DNA from 3 places in the Oceanobacillus longus genome. Region 3 is predicted to be linked to each of the others. Evidence: riboswitches for the same ligand, from Rfam matches in the RefSeq annotation. Region 3 holds a riboswitch; each other region holds the start of a gene.
What was found. A riboswitch is a leader RNA that binds a small molecule or an ion and turns the genes downstream of it on or off. The one in region 3 is predicted to bind lysine.
Positions count from the first base shown of each region.

Region 1 (7,877 bases), on a different contig from region 3:
TTCAGGAAGACGATAATGTGTTTGCTAATCAGTTAAAAGGTAATCCTGTCTGGGAAAATTTGAGCTTTGTTCAGGAAGGGAATACACATGCATTACCAGGTGATACGTGGACTTTTGGTGGGGTATTATCAGCGGAAGTACTAACAGAACAATTAGTTAATGCTATGGTAAATGAGTGATTCGGGTGGACATAATGCTTCGAAAATCAATAAAAGCGGTTCTGACCTTTGGGGGTGGGACCGCCCTTTTATGCATTTTAATTTTTATACATATTAATCAGGGGAGTGTAGCGATTCCACTTGGTACTGTTATCGATGCAATTTTTGCACCTCAGGATTTGTTGGAACATCATACTGTTCGATATCTTCGTATGCCAAGGGCTATTATGGGCATTATTGCAGGTGGAGCATTAGCTGTTTCTGGAGTTATCTTACAAACCGTTACTAAAAACCCGCTTGCGTCTGCCAGTACATTAGGAATCCATTCAGGAACCTATTTTGCAGTGGTACTCAGTACGGTATTATTCCCGGCAGCTCTAGTTGGGAATGGAATTATGGTTGCATTCTTTGGTGGTATTCTAACATTTTTAACCGTATTTTTATTGTCAGGTGGTAATAAAGCAACACCAGTAAGAATGGTCTTAGCAGGAATGATTGTAACGCTTTTATTTTCCTCGCTGACAAGTGTTCTTCAAATTTTTTATGAAAATGAAGTAGCTGGATTATTTTTATGGGGTTCTGGTACACTCGTTCAAAATGATTGGAGTGGCGTACAATTTTCCTTACCAATTATAATTGCTGGATTAATCGTTATCTTGATCATGACTCATAAGTTGGACACGTTAACATTGGGCGATGATATAGCGATTGCCCTTGGGCAAAATGTATCGAGTGTTAAGTTAATTGCGATTCTTGTTGCTGTTTTATTGACATCTGTGACGGTTAGCATAGTGGGGCCGATCGGCTTTGTTGGATTAATTGCACCCCATATTATCAAGTTAATTGGTTACCGCAAGCATTTTCCTTTAATTATTGCCTCTTTTATATGGGGTGCAAATGTATTAGTTTTTGCCGATATTTTAGCGAGGATGATTGATCCATCATTCTCAGAGCTTCCTGTTGGTTCGATTACTGCTTTAATTGGTGCTCCTTGGTTAATCTATTTAGTATTACGCATGAAAAAAAGGAAGTATGGAGAAGAAAATACTTCTGTTTTAGCAGGTAAGGTAACAATTGGAATGCCGTTAAAAGTAGTTGTTCCGGTCTTAATTGCTGCAACTTTAATTACATTACTAATCAGTCTAGCCTCAGGAAATTATGGTTTCGAACCGCTTGCGGCATATCAGGTGTTTTTCGGTAATGGAAATGAATTTATGAAAAATCTTATTTTGGATCTTCGTTTGCCTCGTTCCCTTGTAGCCTTATTAAGTGGGGTGCTGCTGGCAGTATGTGGCTTAATTTTTCAAGGTGTCCTGCGAAATCCGTTGGCAGATCCATCCGTTATTGGAATCACTTCCGGTGCAGGGGTTGGTGCTCTTTTAATGATGTATGTATTCGGTGTATCTGCAGTGTGGATTCCAATTGGTGCAATGATAGGTTCATTTGTATTTTTTGTTATTGTAATGGCATTGGCAGTTCGGGCACAGTTTCAGCCAACTATTTTAGCGCTTCTTGGAATTGGTGTATCTGCTTTTGGCTCAGCAATCATTCAAATATTAGTCGTACAAGCTGATCTTGGAGTTTCATCTGCATTAACCTGGCTCTCAGGTACAACCTATGCAAGAGGGTGGGCGGAGCTATTTAATTATTTAATATGGCCGGCATTCATACTACTCCCCATCCTGTTTTTTAAAATGAAAGATATGGATACGTTGGCATTAGGTGATGATACAGCAAAAGGGTTGGGGCTTAAAGTGATGTCTACTCGATTCCAATTAGCGCTTTTGGCAACCGTCTTGGCAGCGTTCAGTGTAGCTGCAGTTGGAGCAATTGGTTTTATTGGATTAATCGCGCCACATTTCTCCAGATTACTTGTCGGCCCGTCGAATCAGCGTCTTTTTCCCGTTACAGCCTTAATAGGTGGACTACTATTAGTAATTGCTGATTTGCTAAGCAGGACATTGTTAGCACCAAATGAAATTCCATCAGGTATTTTAGTAGCAATAATTGGTGCACCATACTTCCTGTGGTTAATGCGGAAGCGAGCATAAAAATTTTGTTTTCTCATAAAAAAGCAGATATACCATGCCCCAGGTATATCTGCTTTTTAACTATATTATTTTTTCTCCGACAATTATGTTTCCTTCTCCTCATAAAATAAAACAATCTCTCGGTCTATTTCACCATTATCTAAATATCTTGATTTATCGTCCTTTCAGCAAAACGAAGAACTGCTCACTTAGGACTAGAATAAAAAAGAAGTAGTGCTCAGTTGTTTTGGTATTTGATGTCACCACCAATGATTGTCATTTCAATAGATGTGGTTAATAATTCGTCAGCATCTTCCATTTCAAATGGATTCTTGGAATAAACGGTCATATCAGCCAATTTACCTGTGTCAATGGTTCCTTTGATTGCTTCTTCATTTGTTGGATATGCTCCCATTTCAGTGAATAACCTAAATGCTTCATGCATCGTTAATTTTTGATCAGGGTACCAACCATCATGCGTTTGCCCTGGTGACCTTCTTGTTACAGCAGCATGAATTCCCATTAATGGATTGACTGGTTCGACAGGTGAATCCGATCCTCCAGCACATATTACTCCGGCCTCCTGCAGCGTTTTCCAAGCATAGGAAAGCTTCATTCGTTTTTCCCCAAGCCTCTCCTCAACCCATGGGTAATCACTCGCTAAAAATCGTGGTTGAATATCTGCAATTCTGCTTGGTTGTGCAAGACGCTCAATTAAATCTTCACGCAGCACCTGTACATGTATCAGCCGGTCGCGGTGTTTAACGGTAGGGAACTGATCCAGTAAATCCAATACATTTACCAGTGCTTGGTCACCTATTGTATGAACAGCTATCGGCATGGATAATTCACGTGCACGTTTGATGATGTCATATATTGCATGCTGATCAAACATAGCTTTACCATAGTTTCCCGGGTCATCATTGTAAGGCTCTGATAATAAAGCAGTCCTTCTTCCAAATGCACCGTCTGCAAATAGTTTTACTGCACCAATTTGTAGTGTTTCATTTCCGTATCCGGCATACATTCCCATATCTCTTAAGTCATCGAGAAATTCATGATTGATTAAAAGATTGGAACGTAATCCAAGATGCTCGTGGTTCAGTAATTCATCATAAATCTGATAGGTTTGACGTAAACCGCCTAAGTAAAGGGGATCGTTTGAATGAACACTTGTTAGACCTTTTTCCATAGCGAAGTTGATTGCTTTTCTCATAGCATTTTTCAACGTTTCATAAGATTTTTCAGGAATATACTGCGTTATTAGATGGGAAGCAGATTCCAATAGTAATCCTGTTGGCATATTTGTCGATTCATCCAATACGATTTTTCCACCTACGGGTACTGCCATGGTAGGATGGTAATTAGTTATTTCTAATGCTTTGCGATTAACTATAGCGGCATGTTCACAGATTCGCGTTAAATATAATGGGTTGTGTGGAGCTACATGATCAAGTTCATGAATTAAAGGAATTCCTCCATCGGTAAAGAGGTTCTCATCCCATCCTCCCCCCAGTAGCCATTCACCTGGTTGAAGTGTTTTTGCATAATTTTGGATGTGATTCAGTGCTTCGTGTTTCGTCGTAATTCCTGTTAAATCCAAATCGATAAATTTCGTGGCAATCATGGACATATGAAGGTGGCTGTCTACCAATCCAGGTGTCACCGTATTCCCTTCCAGATTAATAACTTCAAAATCGGAGGTTCCCCACTGGATGAGCATATCCTCGGTTGTCCCCATATCTATAAAGCGGCCATTTTCCACGACAGCAGATTGTACTGTTGGCCTTTCTGGATTAAATGTATAAAATTGTCCATTGGTAAAGATTTTTTTCATGATGTAACTATCTCCTCTGTAAATAATTTAGGGGAAAATAAACAATGGGATAGTTAAAGGGAATGATCTGGTTATGGATTTGGATCCTTACTGTCTCATGCATGTAGTAGTGAAGTAAATTTACATAGCGTTTTCCTACGTAAATATTTTAGGAAAAAAAGTGATAAATGAAGGGAAGATGTGTACACAAGGTCTAACCACCTTATTACGCACACAAAAAAACAACGATAGAAAATAACCTACCATTGTTTTTACAGTATACGTTATTCTCCATTTCGATCAGTAGTTCTCCATGAACAGTTACATTGCATGACAGTAAATTTCCTATTCAGAAACATACCAGCCATCATAAGATTGACCCTTACCACGCTTCGGCAAATAATCCTTTCATCAATCATCATAGATGTCATCCTCCGATTGATTACTCCCATTAATTGCGCCTCTACCTCACCGACCAGATAAGGTTTGTTTATTCAAGTTAGAGTAATATTACCAAATTTCTGATTAACTTACAAGCGTTGGTTTTTAAAATATGCTGCGTTACGGAGTGTATTCGACAAAATTCGGGGAGTGACAGGCACCTTTATCTTTTGAAAAGCCTGATGAAGAAACCCTGTTTTTGTTGTTCTTCCGCTTCTGCTTCTTTTGCTGCTGCAATTTGTTTCTGTGTTTCGAGTCGATCATTTATCGTTTGCATTAACATCTTGTCACGTTCCTTCAGTCTTATTTCTATATAATCCTGTTGCTGATTCAGTCGCTGTACCAATTCTTTGATCAATTCATTTTGCGTGTGCTGCTGTTTATTGTAGTTTTCCAATAATTTATTTTGATGATGGACCATGTCTATTAATTCAGTTAAATCGTTGTTATAGCGTTTTGTGTCGTTATCTATAACAGTTAATTCCTGTGTTACATCATCACCTTTAACCCATAAATATACAGCTTCTGCACACTCTTTAAGACTCATATCGCCGCTATTTTTAAGCGTTACAAGTTTCTGCAAAGCAATAACGTCATACTCATTGTACCATCGTTGATTTTGATTATTCCTATTAAATTTATAACCTGCATTTTCTAATAGAATACTATACTTCCTTAGTGTTGATTCCTTTACCCCTAATAAGTTAGCTATATCTGCAGGGTTATATATTTTCATGTATTCTTTCCCCCTTTTCGTTAATTATAGCGTTATAACATAATTATACCAGAGTAATATTTAAAATTGTATGAAAATTTAATTAACAAATTGGTATAAAAGGATAAATTTACTAAGTATATGCAACCTTTAATCTACCAGATATTACCTGGAATGTTAGGTGTTTATTACAAGTTTTCAATCGTATTTACATATTTATTCCGTACCTTTACCCTAAAATAGAACGTACTTTAAAAATCTTAGATGGAGTAGTTACAATGAAAAAAATCTTTCTATTAATCACAGTTATACTAGCAGTTAATATGATAAACGCTTTGAAAGTCCATGGTGAATCGCCAGAATCTCCGACAATACATAGTGAGGCTGCTATTCTACTAGAGGCAAATTCGGGCCAAATACTTTTTGAAAAAAATGCAAATGAACTTATGTATCCAGCAAGTGTAACTAAAATAGCTACAGCCATATTTGCAATTGAGAACGGAAACCTGGAAGATATTGTAACGGTTAGTAGCAATGCCAGTGCCCGAAATGTGGAAGGGACTACTGTCTTCTTGGAAGAAGGAGAGCAAGTTACATTAAAGAAGTTGATTCAGGGATTAGTAATTAATTCCGGCAATGACGCAGGAATTGCGATTGCCGAACATTTGAGTGGAAGTGTGGAACAGTTTTCTGATGATTTAAATTTATACTTAACAAATGTAATTGGTACGGAACAAACTAATTTTGAGAATCCACATGGGTTATTTGACGAAGAACATGTTACTACAGCTGAAGATATGGCAAAAATAACTCAACATGCAATGAAAAACGATGAATTTATGATAATATTTGGTACTAAGGAAATGGAATGGGATGGAAAAACCTGGGATACTACTCTCAGAACACATCATAAATTAGTGAAAGATGAAATTCCATATGATGGTATAACTGGCGGGAAAAACGGATTTGTATCTCTTTCGGGCTACACACTTGTTACAACAGCAGAAAAAGATGATTTAAATTTAGTTGCTGTAACCTTAAAGAGCAGTTATGATGAGGAGGCTTATAAAGATACGGTCGAACTATTAGATTACGGTTTTGAAAATTTCAGCACATCGAGTATCGAAAAGGGCTCCGTTTTCACTGTTGATGAACAGGAATACGAAGCGCCTAAGAAAATGTCATATACGCATTCGACGGATGACAAGATTCGTGAAACAGTTGATGAGAGTGGAACATTAAAGATTGTAAGCCAGAATGATACAATAGCATCTTTTCAATTAGAAGAAATAAATAAGGAAAGTGTTGAGGTTGAAACTCAATTAGCCTCCGATCAAACAGAGACAAGCCTACTTGGTAAGTTATTCTCTGTTCTGCCATATATTATAATTATCTTTGGTGTCGGTATGATTGTGGTTTTCTTCACCACAATTCGAAAAAAATCCAGAAAAAAATATGTGGTTAGAAATAATAAAAGATATTATTTCTAACTATTACGTAGAATACCACAATTCAATATTGCCATACACAGGTTAACCTTCTTGATACATATACTATCAGGAAGGTTTTTTAGTGGGGAGATTACGGTTAACATCATTGACATTGTTTGAATATTTATTATATACTTAATTCAACAAAGTTGAATTATAATAAACACAATTGAATACAATAGAATATACAGTAAAACCTAGCACTTATGAAACGTAAATTGCTGAAGCTCAACGATAAGAAATCTTGTGTAAGCGCATTTATTAACGTAATTAGAAACTGCAACACTGGTTAGAATATTTTCTATATTGAACGGAGGGTTTAAAGTGGCGCGATTACCTGAATATGTTCAAATTAAAGAAGTTGGAGCACGTGACGGATTACAAAATGAAAAAAAGTGGATCTCCTCAGCTGATAAAGTTGCTTGGATTAATATGCTTTCAGAGTCTGGTTTAAGTGAGATCGAATATACATCTTTTGTTAATCCGAAAATGATCCCGGCTTTATCGGATGCTAGAGAAGTAGGAAAAAAAATAAGACGTAATCCTAAAGTACTTTATTCAGCGCTTGTTCCAAATATGAAAGGGCTGGAATATGCGTTGGAAGCAGGTATTGATGGTGCATCGGTTTTTATGTCGGCCAGTGAAATGCATAACCAAAAAAACATAAATAAAACAATAAATGAAACGTTCCCTGTTCTCGATGAAGTAGTTAAAGAAGCAAAAGATACCGGGAAAAGAGTAACGGGTTATATTTCAACGGTGTTTGATTGCCCATATGAAGGAAGAATTTCGCCGGAACAAGTTCTTCGAGTTTGTGAAAAATTACTTGAATCAGGGGTGGATGACCTTTCACTCGGAGATACAATTGGGAGTGCTGTACCGACACAAGTAGAACAATTGCTGGAAGTATTAATGAAACACTATCCAAAAGAAAAGTTAATCCTTCATTTTCATGATACAAGAGGGATGGCAATTGCTAATATCATGACATCCATGCATTATGGTATAAATCGTTTTGACAGTACTGTCGGCGGGTTAGGAGGCTGTCCATATGCACCTGGAGCAGCAGGGAATGTGGCAACAAATGATGTGCTTTACCTTCTGCATGGACTGGGAATTGAAACAGGTATCAATGAGAAAAAGATTCAGGATGCAGGGATATATATACAAAACAAACTGGGGAAAATTCTACCTAGTAGGTCGCTCGCTTATTTTGCAAACGCACAG
Region 1 is NZ_JBHSAO010000008.1:99,391-107,267, reverse strand. It holds gene ACFOUV_RS11175 (ABC transporter substrate-binding protein) at 1-179, shown strand, start outside; gene ACFOUV_RS11170 (iron ABC transporter permease) at 194-2,209, shown strand; gene ACFOUV_RS11165 (amidohydrolase) at 2,427-4,025, opposite strand; lysine riboswitch at 4,301-4,478, opposite strand; gene ACFOUV_RS11160 (hypothetical protein) at 4,609-5,181, opposite strand; gene ACFOUV_RS11155 (D-alanyl-D-alanine carboxypeptidase family protein) at 5,439-6,650, shown strand; gene ACFOUV_RS11150 (hydroxymethylglutaryl-CoA lyase) at 6,975-7,877, shown strand, end outside.
Region 1: it holds a riboswitch for lysine, as region 3 does, so the genes downstream of both, ACFOUV_RS11165 (amidohydrolase) here and dapA (4-hydroxy-tetrahydrodipicolinate synthase) in region 3, are expected to answer to the same signal.

Region 2 (7,877 bases), on a different contig from region 3:
TTAATGGAATGAATACACCAGGAACTAAACTTCCTATTTGACCCGGGACTTCAGCCAAATTCAGGTATTCACCAAATAAGAATCCTTCTGTATCTGTTCCCCAACTACCATTAAATGAGAATATAGAATAGGATATTGCCCAGGCAATGATAACAGAGTAGTACGTAGATATAACAAATGCGACTAATACCCCCCACCATCCGAGCCATTCTGTTTTCTTATTCATTCTTTTGAACGATAAAGGAGCTGATCCTCGATACTTATGTCCAATGGTAAATTCCATAATAAGTATCGGTATCCCAGCAGTTAACAGTGCAAATAAATAAGGAATAAAGAATGCTCCACCACCATTTTCATAAGCAACCGCTGGAAAACGCCAAATATTTCCCAAACCAACCGCTGATCCAACAGCTGCCAATATAAAACCAGCTCTTGTCCCCCACTGTGAACGTGTTTCCATGTATAAACCTCCCCCTTTTTCTCTTCTACTAGCAATACTATGCTATGCATCATGGTGAAAATGAATGTTTAAAATGTTTATTATTTTCTAACATTTATGCTTGTATTATATCGGTACTTTTCACCTATGTCAAAGTAATTTTTAAATCTTCTATTTATTACCCTCATTCCTAACAAAAAAATCTTTCACCAAATAGGGTGAAAGATTTTTTATTTGTTATTATTTACTTTTGATTGAATGAATGAGGAAACCAATTAGCAACACAAGAGCTAGTGAAATGAATAGTGGAACAAATACCATATTCATTAGACCTACCAATAAATAACCTACAATAGCTACCCCAGCAGCAATGAGTGCATATGGTAACTGTGTCAACACGTGGTCAATATGGTTCGCACCTGCACCTGTAGAAGACAGGATCGTGGTATCTGAAATTGGTGTACAATGATCACCGAAAACGGCACCAGCAAGTACTGCAGCCAAGGACGGTAGAAGCATCTCCATGTCAGAGACGGCCGCAACTTCAGCAGCGATTGGTAACATGATACCGAATGTTCCCCATGATGTTCCAGTTGAAACAGCCATTAATCCAGCAATGATAAAGAACAGAACTGGTAACATCGATGAACTGATGGACGCTTCACTCACTATTTCTGCTAAATACGTTCCGGTTTCAATTGTTCCGATAATAGAACCAATCATCCATGCAAGAATAAGAATATAAATGGCTGGAAGCATGGTTTTAATACCTTCAAAAAAGATTTTCCCTACATTCGCCTTTGGTATGCTTAAGTTAACATGAAATGCGAATGATGTTACAACAGCAGCAACTCCACCTATAAACAGTGATAAATTAACATTTGTATTAGCAAAGATGGTTAATATAGTTACATTATCACTTGCATTGGCACCAGTAACAACCATCGATAGAACTGTACCAACGACTAAAATAATAATCGGCAGTAATAGATGGTATACTTTACCTGATTGATGTGGATTAAATGTATCACTTAAATCTCCAGGTACCTTATCCTGTTCCGGATCCAATACTGCTCCTGTATTAATGGCACGTTCTTCATGTTTACGCATTGGGCCAATATCCAGCTTCAAATAGGCAACCATGAAAACAAGCAATATTGCAGAAAGTGCATATAAATTAAGAGGGATCATTTGGATAAATGCTGTTAATGGTTGCATATCCGTAATGCCATTAGCAGCAAACAATCCACCTAGTATACCTATTATATATGCACCCCAGCTTGAAATTGGCGAAATAACTGTGATGGGTGCAGACGTAGAATCGATAAAATAAGCTAGTTTTGCACGAGAGATTTTATGTCTATCTGTTAATGGCCTTACAACTTGTCCAACAGCCAAGCTATTAAAGTAATCATCGATAAATATAATTAAACCTAAAACACTTGTCATTACTTGCGCACCAGTTCGGGTTTTGACGCGTTTCATCATCCATTCCCCAAACGCCCTGCTGCCGCCTGACGCTTGAAGAAATGCTGTCATCATACCTAATAATAATAAGAATCCTAATAACAGCAGATTTCCTGTATTTAAAGATCCTTCTGAAACAAAGATAGTATAAAAAACCATCCAAACTTCAGATAAGGAATCTAAAATGTTAAAATCATGAATTAATAAAGCTCCAACGATAATTCCTGCACCTAAAGATAGCAATACCTTCCTGGTTAGTACGACAAGTACCAACATAAGCAGTGCTGGAATAAGTGATAAAATTGTTCCTTCCATGATGTTACCTCCATTAGTTAATATCGAATGTGTGGGAGTTGGACATATTGATTGCGAAACGCCTGGTGTACGAGCATACGTCATTAATTTTGCGCACAAAAAAACAACGACAGAAAATAACCCATCATTGTTTTACAATATACGTTATCCTCCATTTCGATCAGTAGTTCTCCATGCACATTCGTATACATTGCATGACAGTGCATCCTTTATTCAAAGATGTACCAGCAATAATAAGTCTGACCCTTATTACACTTCGGCAAACAATCCTTTTACCAACCATCACTGTTGTCCTCCTCCGGTTGATTACTAATATTATTTGCGCCTCTACCTCACCGATCTGATAAGGTTTTTATTCAATTATGATTTTACTATACAAGATTTTCAGTCATTCTGCAAGTCGTCTTTTGGCACAGAGATGGATGGTCCACCTCCATCACCACCATAGAAGTCGGGTACTTTCCCCATAATTGCCCCACCATCAATGTAAATTTCTGTATTGACTGTCTTCACATCTGTGGTGAATGGAATAATTATTTGAACATCAGCCTCTACATCTACATAAAGGGAAACCCATGAACCATTAATACCAAACTCCTCTTCTTCACGTATAATATTCGTCCTTACACTTCCAACTAACCCGAGATTTATTGGTATCTTAGGTCCTAAATTTGCCAGGACTGTATTTCCAGTAACCTGACCTAGTGGAACTTCCACCAATGTCGGATCCTGTTCTACACGTCCCTCTGCCCCTTCTTCATATTCATAAGGATCATGAAGGGAATAATCATACGTAATTGGATCACCCCTGTTTACATTTAAAAAGAATTCTTCAACACGATCTGTTGCCACCCGATTTATTTCACTGACTACAGAGGGATTCCAATTGTATGTTGCGACATGGCCTTCATTATCATAGGTAATATTCAATACTTCATCAAAGCTGTATTCTTCAGCAAATCTTACCGCTGAATTAATCGCACGCGTTGCAAATTCATCCGTTTTTACTTCTGCAATTTCCATTAAGACCGGTTCAATCCGCTTATCAATGATCCATATACTAAGACCAACACTGCACACAAATATAAGTAACGTAATCATCATTATAAAATTATTTGGAGGCGATGCAAAGTTTTTTTTTCGATAACGCTTCTTATGTCTCAACCCAAAAACCCCCTCAAAACAATTTATGCTTGTTTTAAGAGGGTTAGAATAGGTAAAAGCACGGGGAAGAATACTGATTAATCCTTCGTTAATACAGAAGTAATCGTTACATTCACGACTCTTCCCAAATTTACTTCATAAACTTCTTCAACTTCTTTGCCGTTTTCCTGGATAATTCGAATGATGGGCCTGTCACAAAGTTGTTCGTTTTGCCTGATAACGACACCTTGCCTTCCATCACTCAACTCTACTGTCAAGCCTTCGGGATAGACTGCAATGCTCTTCTTAAATGCTTCAACCATCTCTTTATCAAAAAGACGCATCGCACCAGCATAAAGGATCTCCAATCCTTCATGTGGAAGCATTGCATCACGATAAACGCGATTACTCGTTACAGCATCAAAAACGTCTGCGATACCAATTAATTTTGCATATGGAAGCATTTCTCTATCTTCAATGCCTCGTGGATATCCAGAACCATCTAGCCGCTCATGATGCTGATAGGCACAATGGGCAACTACAGAGGAAATCCCCGAATGCTTTCGCAAATAGTCATAGCCCATTTGTGTATGACTTTTAATAATTTCAAATTCCTGATCTGTCAGCCGATCTGGTTTATGTAGAATCTCAGGGTCAATGAAGATTTTGCCTACATCATGCAGCATTGCACCAACACCTATTTCCAACAGCGCATTTTTTGAATAGTCCATTTGAACCCCTATTGCAAGAGAGTAAATTGCGACATTAAGTGAATGCTGAAAGACATAATTATCAGAAACAAAAATATCAGCAAGCAGTGTAAGTGATTTTTCACTGTTTTGGATTTCTTTCAGAATCTGCTCGACCACATTACCAAGATCTCTTCCCTTTTTATTTAAAATATAGGGATTATCCAGAAAACCATCTTTTTTAATCTGATGGAATGTTTCTTTAATCGTTTCTGTCGCTTTTCTACGTAAATGATCCGGGATAATTGACTCAGGATAAATATCTTTTGTCAGTGGATCTTCTATGTATATGTATGTAATTCCCTGGTTAAGCAGCCTCTTAATCATTCTCTCCGTTAAAGACATGCCTTTTGCCAGCAGTACAACACCATTTTCATTATAAATGGACTGCGCAAGCTTCGTTCCAGGTTTGATTGATTTCGTACTCGCAAGTTTCATAATGATCCCCTTACCCTTACATCGACATGATTCAACAAAATGAGCCCTTAGTCATATTAAATAATATCAGAAAATGACCATTAAATCTATGAAAATATTGTCTCTTTTTGCAATATAAACTTTATAGTAGTTTTTAAAAAGGGGGCAAACAAAAATGTCTCCCATATGGAAGACATTCGAGGTCATGATATTTTCAACAAGGCATCTTTTCCTGTCATGCCAACTTCCCAGCCATAGGCTTTCGATGCATCCGTAATTTTTTCCAATGGTGCATTCAGCAATTCATCAATCGTTCTTACTCCTACTGCCCGGCCTGCAATAACATGACGTTCTTTTAATTTTGGAATCTCATTAAAGATATCCACGTCCAATGCCGCACACATAATGTAGCCGATGTCGTTGGAAATCGTTAACAGAGTTGTTTTCGGAAGCTCTACACTTACTGCCGTAAAAATCATGCCATCTACTTCAAGCGGATTTATCGTAATCATAATTATGATTGCCCCCTTCGCAATTTACCTTATATTTGTATGCAAATAGGGGGCGACGTGTCACAATTCCTTTGTAAGTAGTAATGGCCCTTTTAGGAAAAATTACTGCGGAGTGTCTGTGCAAGCAGATCTCTCAGAAATTCAGGTACAAAATACTGCTTTGTATTTGATTTAGCAATTTCTGGCAAGAGCCGGCCAAACGTAAATGTATCTGCGGTTGCAATGTAATACGTATGATCGGGGTTCACCTGCTTGCCGTTTTCCAGTAAAACGCGTTTTACATATTCCCCGCCATCCCTATGAAAAGCAGTTTCCACTTTTAGTCCAGAGAACATCATCCTGCCAAGCAACTCTCCACGGAATCCAAATCCCTTCAGTCTTAATTCCATAAAGTCCTTTGTTAAAGAGGCCCGGATTACTTCAATTAGCTCATCACCCTTCAGGTCAACAACCACAGGATTAATAGGATGTGGACAGATGCGATGTATATCTTTGTATGTGACAGCACCAGCAGGCAAACGATCGAGCAGCAGCCCTGCATTCAACATTGCAGCATCTGCTTTTGTCCAGTTTCTTAATGTATTCGTTAACTCCTGCATGATTGGAGAGTTAGTAAACCAGCTGACCTCTATCGGTTGTTCAAGATGCACAACGGTCTTGCCTAGTAATTTATCAGCTTCCACCTGCATTTCTTGGATCATTTGTTCTGTCTGTAAATCTTTCGCTTTATTTGTTATGTCGGTTGTATAAGCCTCTTTTTTCACGAGCTTTTTCTGATGATGATCCCACGTTAAAATTACTTCCCCAATAAAAGAACAATGCTTACCTGCAGCGGTTATAATCGTATTATTTATCGATTCAGCCTTACGCAACAGATGGTGGGTGTGACCACCAATAATGACGTCAATTTCCTCATATCTCCTTGCAATCTCCTGATCAACGCTGATCCCGAGATGGGACATTAATATAATAATATCCACCGATTGTTCTAATTCAACGATATGGTTATCAAGTGCATCAAACTCAGGAGAAATATGCCAGCCTAGCAGTTCATAGAATGCATTAAATGGTGCAGTTAATCCAATGAAACCAATTTTTACGCCATTAACCGTTTCTATCTTAATTGTTTTATTTAGCCATGGCGGTTCCTCTTGATCTGTGCTATTTAGATTTGCGCATACGACCTGAAAATTCGCTTCATCATATAAGTGATATAAATCTTGATGGGATAGGGTAATCCCTTCATTGTTTCCTATCGTAACAAAATCATAACCTGCATCATTTAATAGCTTTATATTGGACTTACCCATTGAAGCTTCTGTAATTGGATGGGAACGGTCCACATGATCGCCGATATCGATGATCCAGCTTGATTCTCCTTTTTGTTTCCGGAGCGCTTTCGATTCCTTTAAATAGCTTGATACTCGTGGCCATTGTTCGAAATTACTATGTAGATCATTTGTATAATTAAAATAAAGTTTCTCTTCCATTTATATAACTCCTTACTATAACCCTTGATATATCATACGTAATCCAATGAAAACAAGCAGAATGCGCAATATCAATTCAAGCGTTTTGCCGGGCATCAGTTGATTTACCTTTGCTCCAAGTTTACCACCAATCCATGAACCAGGTATAAAGAAAAGCACATACTCCCATGGAATATGACCTAATGAAATATGTGTCGTTGCACCTACAATACTTACAAAGAAAATCATAAACATTGAAGTGGCTGTTGCGATATGTGCAGGAAATCCAAATAATAAAATCATTGCTGGAACCATGATTGAACCGCCACCAATTCCAAACAGACCGGATAATGTCCCAACGATAACTGACAAGAGGAATGCTCCGAAAACAGACACTTTATAGTAATAGGTTTCACCATACAATTCAAACGATCGCAAACCACTTTCATTTTCGGAGTATATCCGCTTTGCAAAAGGTTTCTTTTTAAGTAACAATACAAGCGAAATAACAATCATTAATATACCAAAATACATTAAAAATGATTCAGTATCAACAAATTGATTTAGCCAGGAACCGACTACCCCTCCTGGGATACTCCCAGTTAAAAACAAGGCACCTGCTTGATAATCCACACGTTTCCCCTTCGCATAAGACAATGTGGAGGCCAACGAAGTAACTACCATCGTAATCAACGAAATACCAACAATTGCCTGTGGAGTTGCCCATGAAAAACTGTCCGAAATAGTGCTCATAAATAATAAACTGGGAATCAGTACGATACCACCGCCCAAGCCCATTGCTGAGCCGACAAGTGCAGTAATCACTCCAATAATCAAACAAACAAAAACAACCAATTTAATCCCTACCATCTATTATATTGTAACAACATCATATCATATGCCTCGTACATTTCGTTGCCTTAATTTGTCATATCTAAAATGGGTAATGTCTCCGTTTAGAAAACAAGCAAATTAGTTGCGGGAAAATAAAGGATAGGCTAAGCTTCACTAAAATAGGAGTTGTTCAGTAAAATACTTGTACTTACACGATGAAAAGGATTGATATGGGTGAAAAAAGGTGTCAAAAAGTAAATTATTAAATGTTGTAGATATTAATGATAAAGTGAGGGATTATTGATGAAACTTGTCGGTATATCAGGAGCACTGGCTGGTGACAAAACATCTTTAGCTGTAAACAATGTTTTAGTCGCGGCTCAACTCCATGACCGAACGATACAAAAGGAGTTAATTGACTTAAGGGAATATGAAATTGAATTTTCCGTTGGTGCTGCTTTAGCAGATTATAATGATGATACTAGGGCGGTTGTAAGTAAAATTTTATCCGCTGATTTTCTTGTATTTGGAA
Region 2 is NZ_JBHSAO010000006.1:64,673-72,549, forward strand. It holds gene ACFOUV_RS07975 (sodium-dependent transporter) at 1-460, opposite strand, end outside; gene ACFOUV_RS07980 (Na+/H+ antiporter NhaC family protein) at 680-2,221, opposite strand; lysine riboswitch at 2,378-2,559, opposite strand; gene yunB (sporulation protein YunB) at 2,606-3,385, opposite strand; gene ACFOUV_RS07990 (HD-GYP domain-containing protein) at 3,463-4,551, opposite strand; gene ACFOUV_RS07995 (YunC family protein) at 4,734-5,042, opposite strand; gene ACFOUV_RS08000 (bifunctional metallophosphatase/5'-nucleotidase) at 5,135-6,532, opposite strand; gene ACFOUV_RS08005 (sulfite exporter TauE/SafE family protein) at 6,548-7,366, opposite strand; gene ACFOUV_RS08010 (NADPH-dependent FMN reductase) at 7,649-7,877, shown strand, end outside.
Region 2: it holds a riboswitch for lysine, as region 3 does, so the genes downstream of both, ACFOUV_RS07980 (Na+/H+ antiporter NhaC family protein) here and dapA (4-hydroxy-tetrahydrodipicolinate synthase) in region 3, are expected to answer to the same signal.

Region 3 (7,877 bases):
CCAAGGCTATTGGTGCCTCTTTCCAATGAACAAGGTCTTCAGAAATATAATGTCCCCAGTATTTGATACCGTGTTTTGTTTCAAACGGATTCCATTGATAAAAAATATGGTAACAACCATTGAAATAGGCAAAGCCATTTGGATCGTTCAAGAGTCCGATTTGTGGCATCAGATGGTAATGCAGTCGATACGGATCATCAGCTACCATATTTTGAATTTCCTTTATCCGATTCGTAATAAGCTCTTCAATTTCAAATATCGTTTTTGTCATGATGTAATATCCTCCTTAAAAAGATAAGGCTGAGTCTTATTATAATTTATTTACACCAATTTTAATTATGGTAAACAACTCGGTTCATATCCTAATTATTAATCAAGCCAACCTAAGTGGTAATTGTAAATTAGCAAGTAATAATTGTAAAATAAAATCGTTTAAAGAATGAAGGGACATGTTAAGATTCGTCCACACCTTCGATAAATCTTCCCTTTTTATACCCCGATAAGGTTTACATTAGCCATTGGCAAGCCATAAGGAAATAAGCTTTAGTTACTGCCGAACGGAGGTTTTGAAAATGGCAAAGCAAAAAGGATCTTCTCTAATAAGGTATTCGTTAAAATTCATCTGTTGGTGGTGTTTTTATATAATAATCGCTAAGTTCAACGACCAAGGCACCCATTTTTTGCTTTTCTGGTTGAAAAACATTAATAACTCCTTTTTTACCAAGTTCAGCTGCAGTTACTTTTCCAACCGCTACGGCTAAGACCTTTTTATTTAATGCTTTAACGATTTGCTCTGCAGAAGTTTGAAAAAGGTTCTGCACCTGTGTTTTACTTGTGAAAATAACTGCGTCCAAGCTTTGATCTAAGATAGCCTGCTTCAGATCCTTCAATGTTTTATCGTCTGGTGGCATAAATTGGTATGGTTTTGACAAATAGACATGATATCCAAGATTTTCAAGGGATTTTTTTAAGTTAACGTCGTCCTGATTATACGCCTGCAGAAATAAGTGTTTACCTGTGTATGCTTGTTCCGTAGCCATTGCTGCCAATAGACTATCCATGGTCCCATCTTCCGCAATAAATTTTGCGGACAACGAATTATTTTTTATCCATTTCAATGTTTTACTTCCGCGAATGGCCAAGGTTGAACGCTCCAGTTTCTGGATGAAATTGGAATGTTGATTAAGGCGATGTGCTGTATTTTCCAATGTTTCAGCGCCAACACCTGTTGTTAACACCACCATATCAAAGTGAGTAACCAATAACTCCCTTACATTTTCTTCACAGATACTCTCGTTTAATTGTTGTTCTCCCTGAATGGGAAATAGTTTTGGTGTTCCCCCATTTTTCTGTATAAGTGTTGAAATTACGTCCGCTTTACGGGCTGCTGCAACACCAATTATTTTGCCGTTCAAGCCTTTCATATGAATAATAATCCCTCCGTCATCAGTTAAATAATTGCAGTACTTCTCGTTCATTGTTTTGATTCATCTTTTTCAATTGATCGATTCTATCTTTGAAGCGTACTACTTCCCCAACAACGATTATAGCAGGTTTTTTTATTTCCGCTTTTTTCACTACATCGACAATTGATACCAATGTACCAGTAACTGTTTTTTGTTGTTGTACAACCACTGTACGCGAATTCATCTTTTAAGTCATAATTTAACAATAAAATAAGTCTAAAGAACTAATTAAAATTCCAGCTTATTGACTGAAGAGAAAAAAGCGCAATTCTCATTTAAGAATTGCGCTTTTTGGCAAGAAAGTCCTTATTCGTTTTCATGCTCATTCAATGCTACTGCTTCCTGAATAAGTGAGGTAAAGAATGTAGGTTTAATATCTTCACTATTTTTTATTCGAATATGTCTCATTGTTTTCCCTGTACCCTGTAATAGTTTAAACGCATCTATTTCTTGAAGTTCATTACCTTTATGAAAACCAAGGTTCACATGCTTCTTAGCAGTTTGCAGATAACAAACCAACCCGTTGTAGGAATAGTTCGGCATAGACCATTTAAGCTCTTCTACAAGCTTCGGAGAAGAATTAAGGATTAGTTTCCTTAAATCTGCTGTAATGATTTGAATTTCCTCTGGTAAATCTTCAATAAACTGATCAACCGCTTCTGTTCTCCTTTTATCAGCCATTAAGTGTCTCCTTTTAAAACGTAATTATTAACTTTAATGTTCCAGTATTTAAAACCACTTTTTCTTTTTAAACCAAAGGATCATCGACATGCTAATTATTGCCATTAATCCAAGGGAAATAAAATAACCATACTCCCATGCTAATTCAGGCATATTCTCAAAGTTCATTCCATATATACCAGCTATAAACGTTAAAGGTGCGAAAATCGAGGTGATGATTGTAAGTACTTTCATAACATTGTTTGTTTGATGTGAATTTAAAGACAAATAGCTGTCACGAATGTCAGCTGTTACTTCTCGATTAGACATGACCATTTCCGATAATTTTAATAGGTGGTCATAAATATCGGAAAAATACTCTTTTCTTTCTTTAACCCCATCTAAGTGTTGAGAATTCAGCATGCGATAAAGTAAATCACGCATAGGATTAAATGTATGTCTTAAGTTCAGTAGCGTGTGTCTGATATCAAAAAGCTCATTCATTAAAAGATCCATTGATTTATTTTGCGTATTGTCTTCTATTTTGTCTAATTCATCTTCAATTTTATAAATAAGCGGAAAATAATTATCAACAATCTTATCCAAGATTCTATATAGCACATAATAAGGTGCCCACTGAAAACTACTTTTCTGTGTTAAAAAAAGGTCCCACACATCTTCAACTTCTTTTGTATGTTCTTGATGATATGAGACGATATAGTTATCTCCTATAAAAAAATTCAGCTCATCTTTTGAAACATCCTTGCTTCCTTCTCTCACCGTTTGTGTCACATAAAAGGTGTAATCATCGTAATAGTCCAATTTTGGTCGTTGTAGTCTGTATACACAGTCTTCAATTGCAAGTGGGTGAAAATGAAAAGTCTGTTCTAAATGATTGATTTCTGCTTCATTTGGGCTATTAAAATCAATCCAACACATTTTATACTCAGATAAATTTAGTTCATTTATGGAAACATTTCTTTTCAACTGTTGGTCATTAGTGATGCCACTTATTCGTATCATGTTGCTACCCCTTTATTCTTGAAACCATGATTAAAGTATTCTTACAAGTTAGTTTAACATATCCTAATGAGAAAAAGGGAATAAGCATATGCGCTTATTCCCCTAAGTGATCAATATCCTGCTACTCTTTTTTCCTCGTAGATTGCAATTACTTTTGATAAAGATTCACGTTCCAAATCATTTAACGGTATGAGTGGCAAGCGTACACTTCCAACAGGCACACCGATTCGATTTAATGCTTCTTTTACTGGCGTTGGGCTTGGAGCTTGAAACATTGCATTCATCACCGGCAATATACGACGATGGATGTCGCCTGCTTTCGTAACTTCACCTCTATTGAAATGCTCAATCATCTCCTGCATTTCGTTCCCGATGATATGGGAAGAAACAGATACGATCCCCGTACCACCGATAGCGAGCGTAGGCAGTGTTAGACTGTCTTCTCCACTGTACACACTAAAGTCATCAGACGTATGACTGATAAGTTCTGCTGTACGATCTAAAACTCCACTTGCTTCTTTTACAGAGACAATGTTTTTAATTTGAGATAAACGTATAATCGTATCCAAATCTAAGGAAACAACACTTCTTCCTGGTATATTATACAGCATGACAGGCAATGCAGTGCTTTCTGCGATCGTGCGGAAGTGCTGATACATACCTTCCTGTGACGGTTTATTGTAGTACGGAGTAACAAGCATAATTGCATCCACACCTGTTTTCTCCGCTTCTATTGTAAGTTCAATAGAGGCTCTTGTATTATTTGATCCTGTGCCTGCAATGACTGGAACTCTCCCATCCACTGCCTCCACAACAACTTTAAATAATTTTAATTTCTCATCATGCGTTAATGTAGGCGATTCACCTGTTGTTCCCGCAACCACTAACCCATCTGAGCCATTTGCTATCAAGTAATTAACCAATCCTCTAGTAGCTTCAAAATCTACTTCTCCATATGGATCAAACGGAGTTACCATTGCTGTTAATACGTTACCGAAATTCATAACTGTTCACACCTTTTCTTTAATTTTTTGGATAGGTGTGGAGGACCAAAATAAAAAGCACCAACGAGAGCCCGCTGCTGCTTAGAACTTGTGTTAGTTCTACGCTTGATAGCCCTCCATATAGTTCCCTATATGACAGTTCTGCATCTATTAAATAACAGAACCAACTTCAGGATGATGAGTCTCCTTCCGCTTCGGCAAATTCCCCTTTCCTTATGTATCCCCGGATCTCATTCTCCTAAACATAAGTACTAATGGTTTCTGCACCTCTATCCTTACCTTAAAAAAATCTAAAATAAGAAAGTATTTGATTGTTACTTGTATTATAACAAAAGTATCTTAGAATAAACAAGCATTATCCATTTTTTCCTATAAAGATTTAATGCAGTTCCTTCGTATTTTACAATATTCAAGTGGTATAATAAAAATTGATTCTTAAATAACATCTATCTGGAGGTAACATGCTTACATTTGAAAAAAAACTAGCAATTATTGAAGACTTTACAGAATTAGAGCGTCATGATGTATCATTAGGCCGTGTCAATTTTCATTTTGAAGAAAGTGTCATGGAAAAGAAGATTGTCGTCTATCATCTTCATCCAAATGGCAATGGATTTGTTTATGCTGAACAAATAGATGAAAACTATACGGTTGATTCTAAAGGAATGGTAAATATCCGTGATTTTACCCCTGATGAACTGCGTAAAATCATAAAGCAATCCATTAAATCCCTCGCTGAATCAGAACCTTTTGAAGAGAGCTGGATTAATAACGAACTACAAATCCTTAAAATAATTCATGATTTTGACTTATGGAATATCTATGCAGGAGACTTATTGGATGGTACATATGCAACCTACAATGCCGCTGCTGATTATCTTCAGCAAGAAGGCTTCAGAAGACTCGATGATGAAGATTTAGAATAGTAACCGAAAATGAACCTACTTTTTATAGAGGTTCATTTTTTATCCTAACAAAATAAAACAACCTAAACGGGACCCCCTCGCAATTTTAACTGTCCTTATGTGTACAAGTGCTGCATTTAATGAGAGAAATCGTTTCAGGGAAGAAGCTGATAAAAACTCTTTCGGTAAGATGATTTTGATAATTGGTGTAGCTTTTATCATTTATGGAGTGAAATGGAACTAGTTTTAAATGTGGGATTCCTTTGAATTCCTTACTAAAGCGATTTTACCCTTATTACGATCAAGAATTTTCTCCAGTATTTCTTCTACATACATCGAAAAAGCAGGATGTGTACGTTGTCTCGGCCTAGGCAAACGAATAGTCCGATTCAAGCTTATACTTCCATTTTCAATTAATATGACTCGATCAGCGATAGCAACCGCCTCTTCCACATCATGTGTAACGAGAATAGATGTAAACTTCTTTTGTTTCCAAAGTGACTCGATGAGATCCTGCATCTCAATTCGAGTAAGTGCATCAAGTGCTCCGAGTGGCTCATCCAATAGTAGTAGTGAAGGATTATGAACTAAAGCCCTGGCTAACGCCACCCGTTGCTTCTGACCACCGGATAGTTTGGACGGCCAGTCGTTCATACGATCTTCCAATCCAACCTGATGTAAAGCTTCAACCGCTTTTACTTTGAAATCGCTAGGAAGTCCAATACACACATTATCAATCACCCGCTTCCATGGAAGAAGCCTCCCATCCTGAAACATGATACGTGCATATTCATTTAAATGGTTCAATGGTTCATCATTTATATAAATGGAACCCTTATTGAAGTTTTCCAGTCCTGCAATTAATCGAAGTAAGGTACTCTTCCCACAACCACTCTTCCCAACGATTGCTACAAACTCTCCTTTTTCTATACTAAGGTCCAATCCTTTCAGAACCGCCCGCTCTCCATACGATTGCTGTAAATTAGTAATCATAATATACTTTTCTTTTGTAGATTGTTCCAATTTCGGTTACCTCCTTGGTAAATTAGGTGTTCCAGCGAAGTAACTTTCCTTCCAAATACCTTGCTATAACATCGGATAACTTTCCGAATAACGCATAAAGCAAGATACTTAAAACAATTACATCCATTTGCATAAATTCCCTAGCATTCATTGCCATATATCCAATACCACTATGGGCAGAGATCGTCTCCGATACAATCAACGTTAACCACATTACTCCTAAAGAAAATCGAATACCTACAAGAATAGACGACATTGCACCCGGAAGAATAACAGAAAAGAATAGCGATGTTCCTTTTAATCCGTACGCGCGTCCCATCTCTACTAATCCTTTATCAACCGATTTAATGCCATGATACGTATTGATATAGATTGGAAAAAGAACCCCTAACGCCACTAAAAAGATTTTGGATGTTTCCCCAATCCCAAACCATAAAATAACAAGTGGAATTAATGCGAGGTGTGGAATATTCCGCAGCATTTGAATAGATGTATCGAAAAAAAGATCAGCAAAACGAAATATACCGTTAAGTAACCCAAATACAAATCCAATTACTCCCCCTATGAGGAATCCTGCTAATGCTCTGCCAAGACTAATAGAAATATGGCTAAATAATTCCCCCGTTGATAAAAGTTCCATACCAGCTTGTAAAACCTTTGTGGGTGCTGGCATAATTCTTTCGGGAATTGCCCCTACCCATGATAATAGTTGCCATCCAACAAGTAATAAGAGGGGTAAAAACCAGGGAATGAACTTTTTAATATAACCCTTTAGTAAAAGTTTCATTTGCCCAGCCCTCCTTTCTGTCATTATTGCCTATCCATGACATCTTTAACATCTATTTTCTTTGGAATAATGTCCAGTCGAAAAAATGTATCTGCAATCTCCTGCTGTTCTTTTATTATCGTTTCATTTAATGAATCAACACCATAGACTCTTCGTTCGATAGCCATCTTAATGGATTCTTCATCAATTTTTAAAATCGGTGCTAGCATATCGATTAACGCTTCATGATGATTGTTAGCCCAGACAGAGGAGTTCTCAATCTCTTCCAAAATAACGGCAATCAAATCTTCGTGTTTCTCTGCGAACACTTCATTCGCTATAAAAAAATCCCTATCTGTTGTAAACCCTTCACCATTGACTAAAAGTGTTGCATTCATATTAACTTCCGTTGATGAAGTAAAAGGATCCCAAACTACCATTGCGTCTGTTTTCCCTTGTTCAAATGCTACTCTGGCATCACCAGGTGACAAAAATACAGGAGTAATATCTGTATAATTTAATCCTTCACTTTCCAGCGCTTTCACAATCAAATAATGGGAGCTCGATCCTTTAGCAAAGCTTACCTGCTTCCCTTTTAAATCTTTTATAGATGTTATTTCTGAATCCTCTGGCACTAATATACCGCTTCCTTCAAATTTGGATTTCCCTGCCGCTATGGTTACGAATGGTGCGTCTGCAGCTTGAGCAAAAATAGGTGGTGAATTTCCGGTTCTTCCAAAGTCTATACTCCCTGCATTAAGAGCTTCTACTAATGCTGGACCTGCCTGGAACTCATTCCATTCTACCTTGTATCCATTTTCTTTAAGTCTTTCTTCCAATGTACCAAGTGACTTTAAGATAATCAGTGGACCATTTTTCTGATACCCAATTCGAACAACATCTTCTTTTGAACTAGATGAGGAATCATTCATACTGCAACCCGCAACAACAATACATAGCATAATCATCATATACAATGAAATTTTTTTTATCATATTTGCAACCATCCTTACCAAAATGGAATTTATAT
Region 3 is NZ_JBHSAO010000001.1:802,132-810,008, forward strand. It holds gene ACFOUV_RS04165 (glycoside hydrolase family 32 protein) at 1-271, opposite strand, end outside; gene ACFOUV_RS04170 (uroporphyrinogen-III synthase) at 612-1,478, opposite strand; gene ACFOUV_RS04175 (hypothetical protein) at 1,447-1,650, opposite strand; gene ACFOUV_RS04180 (DUF1801 domain-containing protein) at 1,773-2,147, opposite strand; gene corA (magnesium/cobalt transporter CorA) at 2,196-3,149, opposite strand; gene dapA (4-hydroxy-tetrahydrodipicolinate synthase) at 3,260-4,153, opposite strand; lysine riboswitch at 4,255-4,433, opposite strand; gene ACFOUV_RS04195 (hypothetical protein) at 4,615-5,079, shown strand; gene ACFOUV_RS04200 (ATP-binding cassette domain-containing protein) at 5,305-6,051, opposite strand; gene ssuC (aliphatic sulfonate ABC transporter permease SsuC) at 6,104-6,868, opposite strand; gene ACFOUV_RS04210 (sulfonate ABC transporter substrate-binding protein) at 6,892-7,842, opposite strand.